Regions from separate parts of the Staphylococcus casei genome, predicted to be linked through region 2. Evidence: riboswitches for the same ligand, from Rfam matches in the RefSeq annotation. Region 2 holds a riboswitch; the other holds the start of a gene.
The links. Region 2 has a riboswitch for thiamine pyrophosphate ahead of thiC (phosphomethylpyrimidine synthase ThiC). Riboswitches for the same ligand answer to the same signal wherever they lie in the genome.
Positions count from the first base shown of each region.

Region 1: it holds a riboswitch for thiamine pyrophosphate, as region 2 does, so the genes downstream of both, QMO72_RS09240 (ECF transporter S component) here and thiC (phosphomethylpyrimidine synthase ThiC) in region 2, are expected to answer to the same signal.

Region 1 covers NZ_CP125718.1:1,910,839-1,915,391, reverse strand. The annotation lists gene QMO72_RS09250 (energy-coupling factor transporter transmembrane component T family protein) at 1-578, opposite strand, end outside; gene QMO72_RS09245 (ABC transporter ATP-binding protein) at 571-1,989, opposite strand; gene QMO72_RS09240 (ECF transporter S component) at 2,002-2,577, opposite strand; TPP riboswitch at 2,664-2,765, opposite strand; gene graF (glycopeptide resistance-associated protein GraF) at 2,984-3,118, opposite strand; gene auxA (lipoteichoic acid stability factor AuxA) at 3,384-4,553, shown strand, end outside.
Region 2 covers NZ_CP125718.1:475,583-480,135, forward strand. The annotation lists gene QMO72_RS02065 (haloacid dehalogenase type II) at 1-206, shown strand, start outside; gene QMO72_RS02070 (phosphatase PAP2 family protein) at 616-1,515, shown strand; TPP riboswitch at 1,721-1,824, shown strand; gene thiC (phosphomethylpyrimidine synthase ThiC) at 1,922-3,658, shown strand; gene QMO72_RS02080 (GNAT family N-acetyltransferase) at 3,829-4,326, opposite strand; gene srtA (class A sortase SrtA) at 4,539-4,553, shown strand, end outside.

The DNA of each region.
Region 1 (4,553 bases), 1.4 Mb from region 2:
ACGATATGTTTAATACGTTTAAAACCTGTATAGTTTGATTTATCAATCATTTGATAACGCATTTTTAATGAGCGTCTAAGTTGGACTAAGGATGTAAACATCAATGGAACCATTCTTATAGCCGCCATAAAAGCATAAGCTATCTTCGGTTTAACTTTCAAATGCTGCATGAGACTGTAAAAAATCATCACGATTTGAGAAGTAAAAGCAATTAAAATACCAAAAAATGATACAGTTGACGTACGCATAGCTAAATGTAAGCCTCGATATAAACTTTCCGTAGTGATCTTTATAAAGCCTAATTGGAAAATCATGTGTGTCCCGGAACCATAAAAAATCATGAATAATGCTGATATCAAACTAAATATAACAGTAAAAAACACAAAGGCTAAGGTTATTTTGAGTTTCAAACCATTAAAAAGTAATAAAAAGACGAGCATGAACAATGTTAAATAAATCATATAATCAAATTGATGAATAAAAATAACAAAGACAAATAATAGTACTGCAATTATAAGTTTCGTGATGATATTAACATCATCTATAAAAGAATAGTGCTTTTTCCACATTTCAAACATGAGTACCACCCTTTAATTCATATAATTGATGTTGATCCACATGTAGTCTATGGGTTGGATACCTAGAAATAAGCTCTGAGTCATGCGTTACCATAATAATAGTTTGTCCATGTTGGATGCATTTTTGAAATAACTTAATAAGGTTAAACGTATTATGACTGTCTAGCCCGAAAGTTGGTTCATCTAATAAAATAAACTTAGAAGATGAGCTCAATGCAATAGCCACACTTAACCTTCGTTTTTGTCCCATTGATAATTCATATGGATGTTGTGATTGTACATTTTCTAAATTTAACGTTTTGAGCATTTCTACAGTCTCTTGCATAGCATCGTTTTTAGAAATAGAATGTTTTTTATATTGAATGAAAATTTCTTCGAAAACAGAATGTGTTATAAATTGTAATTCTGGATTTTGATACACTAAATACATGTGTTTTGCTGCATCTTTGATTTTAGACAAAGTGTGATCATTAATATACATTTTTCCTTCATATTTAATTAGTTGCATCATCGATTCTAATAATGTAGTTTTACCGCTGCCGTTTGGTCCAGTAATAGTAATCCAATCACCAGTGTTGATGATGTGTTCTGAAATACGTAAAAGTTTACGTTTACCTCTTTTGACTGTAACTTGTTTGAATTTAAAGTTACTATTTGTTGGTAACATCGCCGTATTTGGACATGAAGAGGGTTTAGGGGCGTATTGCCAAGCATTTGGATGCCATACGCCATATTCTGTTAATAGGTGCTCATAGTCGCTTAGCATCTTTGTTGGAGATTCGTCCGCTATGATTTCCCCGTTGTAATTAAACAAAAGCACACGATCTATATGTTGCCATATATGTTCCACTTTATGTTCTACAATGAGTACAGTTTGATCTTCCCACAAGGCCTTGATTTTTTGCCATAAATCAGCAGTTGCTTCTACATCTAACATAGCTGTGGGTTCATCTAAAAATAAAGTGTCTGCTTGTTGCAAAAGCGTTTCTGCAATTGCAAGTTTTTGTTTCATACCACCACTTAATTGGTTAATGTATTGATCTTTATCTACATTAAGTCCTACTGCTGTAAGTGCTGCTTTAATTTTTTCGTCCATATTATCACGAGGGACATTTAAATTTTCTAATACAAAAGCTAATTCTTCATAAACTTTAGGCATACAAAATTGACTGTCCGGATCTTGAAAAATAACGCCGCAGTTATGGTTAATGTGTAATTCATCATATTTCATTGGCAAATCAATAAGATTAGGCACAATACCACTTAAGACATTCAATAACGTACTTTTTCCAGAACCAGAAGGTCCTAAAAGTAATACTTTTTCTTTATCATTTATATTGATACTTAAATTATCAAATATTTTATGCTGTGCATTTGGATATTTTAGACGTAAATTTTTTGTTACTATCAACGAAATTGCTCCTTATAAGTTGTCGTAATCGCTTTGACTTGCTGGTCTAAACAATTTAGTTACACCAGTTTGATCCAAGGCTTTTACGATATAATAAGATAAAAGTCCAGCAACAACGATGCCACTTATAAGTCTAAACCCGATGTATAATGCGAGGTTCCATCCAGCAATTTCTGAAAGATAACCATAAGCGAAGTCAATCGGTAATGTAGCTACTGCAGCTAAAAGTCCAGCTAACATGGCAACCATAACAGTACGAGATTTATATTTAAAAATTGCAAATATAATTTCACAGGCTAAACCTTGTAATAAGGCATAAATTATAGTAGCTATATCAAAACGGCCCATTATTATAGTTTCGCCAGCCCCTGCAGCAAATTCAGCTAAAATAGCAATACCAGCTTTAGGGATAATAAGATAAGCAACGACAGCTGCCATAAACCATGCGCCATACGTCAATTCTTCAAAATGTAGTCCGGTAATTTGTACAGCTTTATAGACGAAATTCCAAATGTTGTATATCACTGCGAAAACAACTGCAATTAATACAGTTACGAGTATTTCAGAAAGCTTTAAACCTTTTGTCATGATCGTTTCCTCCTATATAAAAAACGCACAACCTTCTAGAAAGTTGCGCGTTTAAATAGTGGCATAGGGATACCAATCAAAGAAAAAGGTATCGCAATACACTTTCCTACGCTAGTTTAATCTAGATCAGGTTCAAAGGGTTTGAGGGTATACCTCATCTCAGTCACTAAACACCCCTAGTGCGAATATTATATTTAAATTTAACTATAATGTATGATTTTTCGCCAGTTCTGTCAAGGTCTCAATTTAATAATGGGGAATAATAAGCTGGTTAATCAATAGAGGAAGCGAGTTTATAAAGAGCATATAGAAAGTAGCGAAGTATATTGCTAAACTAAGGTAGGGAAGCGTATTAAAAAAGTAAGCCGAAGTAGTTTGGCTTACTCAAAGTGAATCGTCTATTGTCTTAATCCAATGTGTCTTGGATATTTTTTTTAGTTTCTTCCTCACCATCATTTGATGATGATTGTTGATCTTTTAATTTATCTTCAGCCGCTTTAGCTTTTTCAGCTGCTTGTTTATTTAATTCTTCTTTACTCATAAGTACAACACTCCTTAATTTTTAAGTAGAATATATTGATTGTATACCACGGAATTGAATCATTAAACAAAAACAAAGAAATGAATAACTATAAATTGTATATAGCCCATGCGTTTTTATACTTTTTATGAAATAATTGTTTAATAGTATAAATTATGTGGAATTTTGACTATACAACTATTTTATATCATACTATAGACTTATTTATTAGATTATTAAAGACAAGAACAAAATGTTCATATATAATAACTTTGAGGTGAATGGTATGTCTTTTTTTAAGAAACACGCTGAGATACTGTATAGTTATATTATAGGCATCGTTTCGCTTTTCACAAGTCTCATCATTTTAATTAATTTACCTTTAATTCACAAGTTAAATGGTAAAGGTAAGATTGAATTACATATTCATAATGTGTGGGATTTTATAAACGCGTTTTTCAGTGAAATTATTAGGGTGATGAGTAATTATATAGGGAACTTTCCTGTAGTAAGCGCAATCTTGATTCTTTTGTTTGGTGTTGCGTTAATACTTATTGGCTTCACGCTATTTAGAACAACGAGATATGACTATGATATTTCAATTTTCTTTTTAGTTATTGGTATTCTGTTCTTCATTATAACGCTTATACTCATGACACAAGTTTATAGCTTTTTTGCTGTTATTTTTGTGATACCTTTTGCGGTGCATATAGGTTACATTGTTTATAAAGATGAATTAAATACGGACCATAGAAAATATCATTATTTATGGATTATTTTCACTTATGGCATAAGTTATTTATTAACACAAATTGTGTTATATGGAAGAATAGATAGTGATCAAATTGTACCAATTGATATTCTAAGTGTTAACACGTTTTTCATAATTATGTGGTTACTTGGACAAATGTCAATTTGGAACTTCTTATTCCTAAGAAGATCATTACCATTAACGAAACAAGAACTCGGCGAAGAAGAACCGGAATTATCTAGAACGAGTAAAGGTGCAGTAACTACTCAAACAAAAGAATATTGGAAAGATTTACAAGACAAAACAACAGAATTTACACGTAAAACACGTAGAAGTGTAGATATTCAAAAAGCTAGGGATAAAAAGGATAAATTCATTAAAAAATGGAAAGACATTATTGATATTCAAGAAGATGATGTACCAAATTGGATGAAGAAACCTAAATGGCTTAAATCTGCATATGTAGAATTATGCTGTGGAGCAATTCTCTTATTCTTTACATTGATTGAATTTAATAATAGAAACGCATTATTTGTTTCTGGTGATTGGGAAATTTCTCAAACACAATATGTTATTGAGTGGATTACTTTATTCTTGTTAATGATTATTATAATAATTTATATTTTAACGACATTAACAAACTATTTAAAAGGTAGATTTTATTATCTGCAATTATTTATGGTAAGTTTTTTATTCTTTAAATTA
Region 2 (4,553 bases):
TCGTTTTAGAATATTATAAATTAAAGCGTGAGGATATTTTATTCGTATCATCGAACACATGGGATGTTACAGGTGCGGCTAATTTTGGATTTAATACGGTCTGGGTAAACCGAAAAAATGAAGTGTTTGATGAAAATGGACAGCAACCTACGATTACGGTGAACAATCTTAATGAAATGGTAAAGTGGTTGGAAATGAATAAATAATGCTAAAAGAATATTTATATTATAGTGCATAGTAAACAAAGTAAAACGACAGATCTCATATTATAGAGGTCTGTCGTTTTATGTCTGACTGAGTATAACTCAGCATATGAAGAACTTTTTATGAAAATAATTTTCGCTACTCATTTAATATATCACTTTATAGGAGATTTGTGACCTTACAGTACTGTCACATTAACTAAAAATGAGTAAAATGCATAATGATGAAATTCAGGCTTAAATTGCTGATATTACTACATTAATAAATACGAATAACGATAAAGTAGTATATAATATTTAAATTTTAAACATATTTGTTCGTATTAAGGGTAATGATGAGTTGGAAAATAATTTTAATTCAAATAAATAAAAATATTTTTAAAGTTTTAGTTATTTGAAGTCTGGAGGATATATGGTTATTTCGAAAAGATTAGCGACAATCATTCTAGTCATACTTAGTATCATTTTACTATTGGCTTTATGTATTGACTTACCTGTTTCACAATGCTTTATGAATCAGAATTCTGTATTTGGAACAATATTTCAAGATTTAGGGTTATTTCCGCCTACATTAATATTAATTATTTCAATGATTATTTTAAATTTTTATACATTTTCAAGATTACATAGCAAGTTAGCTAAATATATCATTCTAATGATGACATTTATTTATACGTTAATAAAAACAAATTCACTTCTGTCAGAAACAGTGCAATATGTCGCGTCAAGTTTAGATAATATTAATAAGCATAAACCGATAGGTGTGGCTAGTAATGAAGGTGATGCAGGAAGTGCATTATCTATAGGTTCAGGGTACTTAATTACATTTATTATTTTGCTTATTATCATAATAGTTGTCTATCAATTTTGGTTAAAACGTATAGATCAAAATGAAATAGAAAGGTTGTTTAAAGTAGCACTAGTTAGTTTTTTTGTATTACTTGTTGGATTAGAAACTATTGATAGTTTAAAAGAATTATGGGGACGTGCAAGACCATATGAAATTGGCAATCATGGAGCGCATTTTACAAATTGGTTAACAGTAAATGGTAATACTGGACATAGTTCTTTTCCTTCAGGACATACGACTGATGCGGCATATTTTATGTTTATTGCCTTTTATTTTAAAAAGTTAAAATCCCAAAAAATGGTATTTAATATTGGATTGGCGTATACAATTATTATGTGTCTCAGTCGTTTACGTATTGGTGCACATTTTTTAGGGGACGTTACGATGTCATTTATGTTAATTTTTATGTTAATGATTGCAGCAGATTATATGATTAATAAGTTGAATACGTACAAAATGTAATACTTGAAATTAATATATTCAAAATAAGTTTAAGCTAGAGGATATTGAAGTACTATATATCTTCTGGCTTTTTTACATGGTTTAGCGTACTGATAAATTAGAAAGTGAAAAAATATGATAAATTCTCGAAAAAGAATATGAATATTTTTTATAAATTTATTTGTAATTAAAAATGATTAGTGTTAAGTTTAAAACAGAATTTAATATCAATTGCTAGGGGTGCTTTTCAATAGCTGAAAGAGACGTTAGTCTCAACCCTTTGAACCTGATCTGGTTAATACCAGCGTAGGGAAGCATAACAAAGCAGTTTCAAAATGTAATTTGATGCTGTTTGTTGTTTAACTTCACTATATATGCGATTTCTGACCAGGTCTCCTAGCAATAATACATGCTAAGGAGTTTTTTTATGGAACAAGATAAAATTGAATTAAAGAAACAATTTCCATCTAGTCAACGATTATGGATTAGCGGTGAAGAACGAGATATTCAAGTGCCTTTTAGATCAATAGAACTATCACCGACTGTCACAGAGCAAGGCACAACGCCTAATGAATCAGTAGTTGTTTATGATACTGCTGGACCTTATCATGATCATGATTATGAAGTGAATGTTCAAAAAGGTATACCACAATTAAGAGGCAAGTGGATTGAAGAACGTGACGATACGAAATTTTATGAAGGACGCAAAGTCGTTTCATTGGATAATGGTTTTAAAAAAGATAACCATAAAAAATTCGTAGAAACACCTTTTAAATATAAACCACGTAAAGCAAAACCTGGAAAAAATGTGACACAAATGCATTATGCCAGACAAGGTATCATTACAAAAGAAATGAAATTTATTGCAACAAGAGAAGATGTATCAGCTGAGTATGTACGTTCTGAAATTGCACGTGGACGTGCGATTATTCCTAATAATATCAATCATCCAGAATCAGAGCCAATGATTATCGGGAAAAACTTTCAAGTGAAAATTAATGCTAATATCGGGAATTCAGCAGTGAGTTCTTCGATAGAAGCAGAAATAGAAAAATTAGTATGGTCAATTCACTGGGGTGCTGACACAATTATGGATCTCTCAACTGGTAAAAATATTCACGCAACACGTGAGTTTTTATTGCGTAATTCTCCAGTTCCAGTTGGGACAGTTCCAATCTATCAAGCATTAGAAAAAGTAGATGGTAACGCACAAGATCTTACTTGGGAAATTTATAGAGATACGTTAATTGAACAAGCTGAACAAGGTGTAGACTATTTTACGATTCATGCAGGCGTATTATTAAGATATGTACCAACTACAGTGAGTCGTTTAACCGGTATTGTTTCACGAGGTGGTTCAATTATGGCGCAATGGTGTTTAGCGCATCATGAAGAAAGTTTCTTATATACGCATTTTAGCGAAATTTGTGAAATTTTAAGAGAATATAATATTGCAGTGTCTTTAGGCGATGGTTTACGACCTGGATCAATTTATGATGCAAATGACGAAAGCCAAATCTTGGAATTAAAAACATTAGGAGAACTTACAGCTATTGCATGGAAGTATGATGTTCAAGTGATGGTTGAAGGCCCTGGTCATGTGCCAATGCATAAAATCAAAGAAAATCAGGAGCTTGAGGATTTTTATTGTCAAGAAGCACCATTTTATACTTTAGGACCGCTTACAACAGATATTGCCCCAGCTTATGATCATATTACTTCTGCGATAGGAGCCGCACAAATTGCGAGTTATGGCACTGCGATGTTGTGTTATGTTACACCTAAAGAACATCTAGGGTTGCCTAACAAAGATGATGTAAGAGAAGGGGTAGTCACATACAAGATAGCGGCACATGCAGCTGATTTAGCAAAAGGTATGAAAGGTGCCCAAAAAAGAGACGATGAGATTAGTAGGGCACGTTTTGAATTTAGATGGTATGACCAATTCAACCTTTCTTTAGATCCGGATAAAGCGAGATCATTTCACGATGAGACGTTACCGGCAGAATCTGCAAAAGTTGCGCATTTTTGTAGTATGTGTGGGCCGAAATTCTGTTCAATGCGTATCTCTCATGACTTACGAAAAAACCCTGAATTGAAGGCAGAAGGATTGAAACAAAAATCAGAAGAATTTGTGTCTGAAGGTAGTAAAATATACCATTAAATATAGAGTCACAGCATATAATGTTTAATTTCAGACTGCCAACAAGGTTTCGACTTTGTGGCAGTTTTTTTGTATGCTTTCTTCAATCATTATCTGAAATTTTGAGTTAATCTGTGTCACTATCTTTAAATACAATATTTGTGCAATAAAAGTCACCTTAAATGAGCGATTTAATCGTTGTTACTTAAGTCGAGTTGATAGAAAGCTAAGTCTAACCATTTATCAAATTTATAGCCTACATTATGAATTGTGCCTGAATGGGTGAATTTAAACTTTTTATGTAGGTAGATACTATAATCATTCGTTGCATCAATACCAGCTACTAATGTTTTATATCCATTATCACGTGCAGTTTGAATAATTTCAGCAAGTAATAGAGAAGCAATACCTTTACCTCTATGGTGCTTATTTACATAAATAGAATGTTCAATAGAATATTGATAGGCTGGCCAATCACGAAAAGACCCATAAGTTGCAAATGCGATTGCTTCCCCTTGTTCTTCATATACGAGTACAGGTTCATGATTATTTGCCTTTTTTTCAAACCATTCTTCACGTGCTTCAATAGTTTGTGGATTGTAGGTATATACTGCAGTGGTATTTAAGATTGCATCATTATAGATATCTAATATATTTGGTAAATCTGTTTTAGTAGCATGACGTATCATAAGCAGCGCATCCTTTTTAGATTATTTTAGGTAATGTAATTACAATTATTTCTATTTATTTATATTTAACACTTATTTTGATTAAGGTGCAATTTATTGTAATAAAATTCACGAAAATATCACGATAAGGTATGATAAATATAAATATATATGATAAAGTATTGTGCTATACTTAAAATGATAAATGTAAGTGTAAAGGGAGGTATTAGAGCATGAAAAAATGGGGC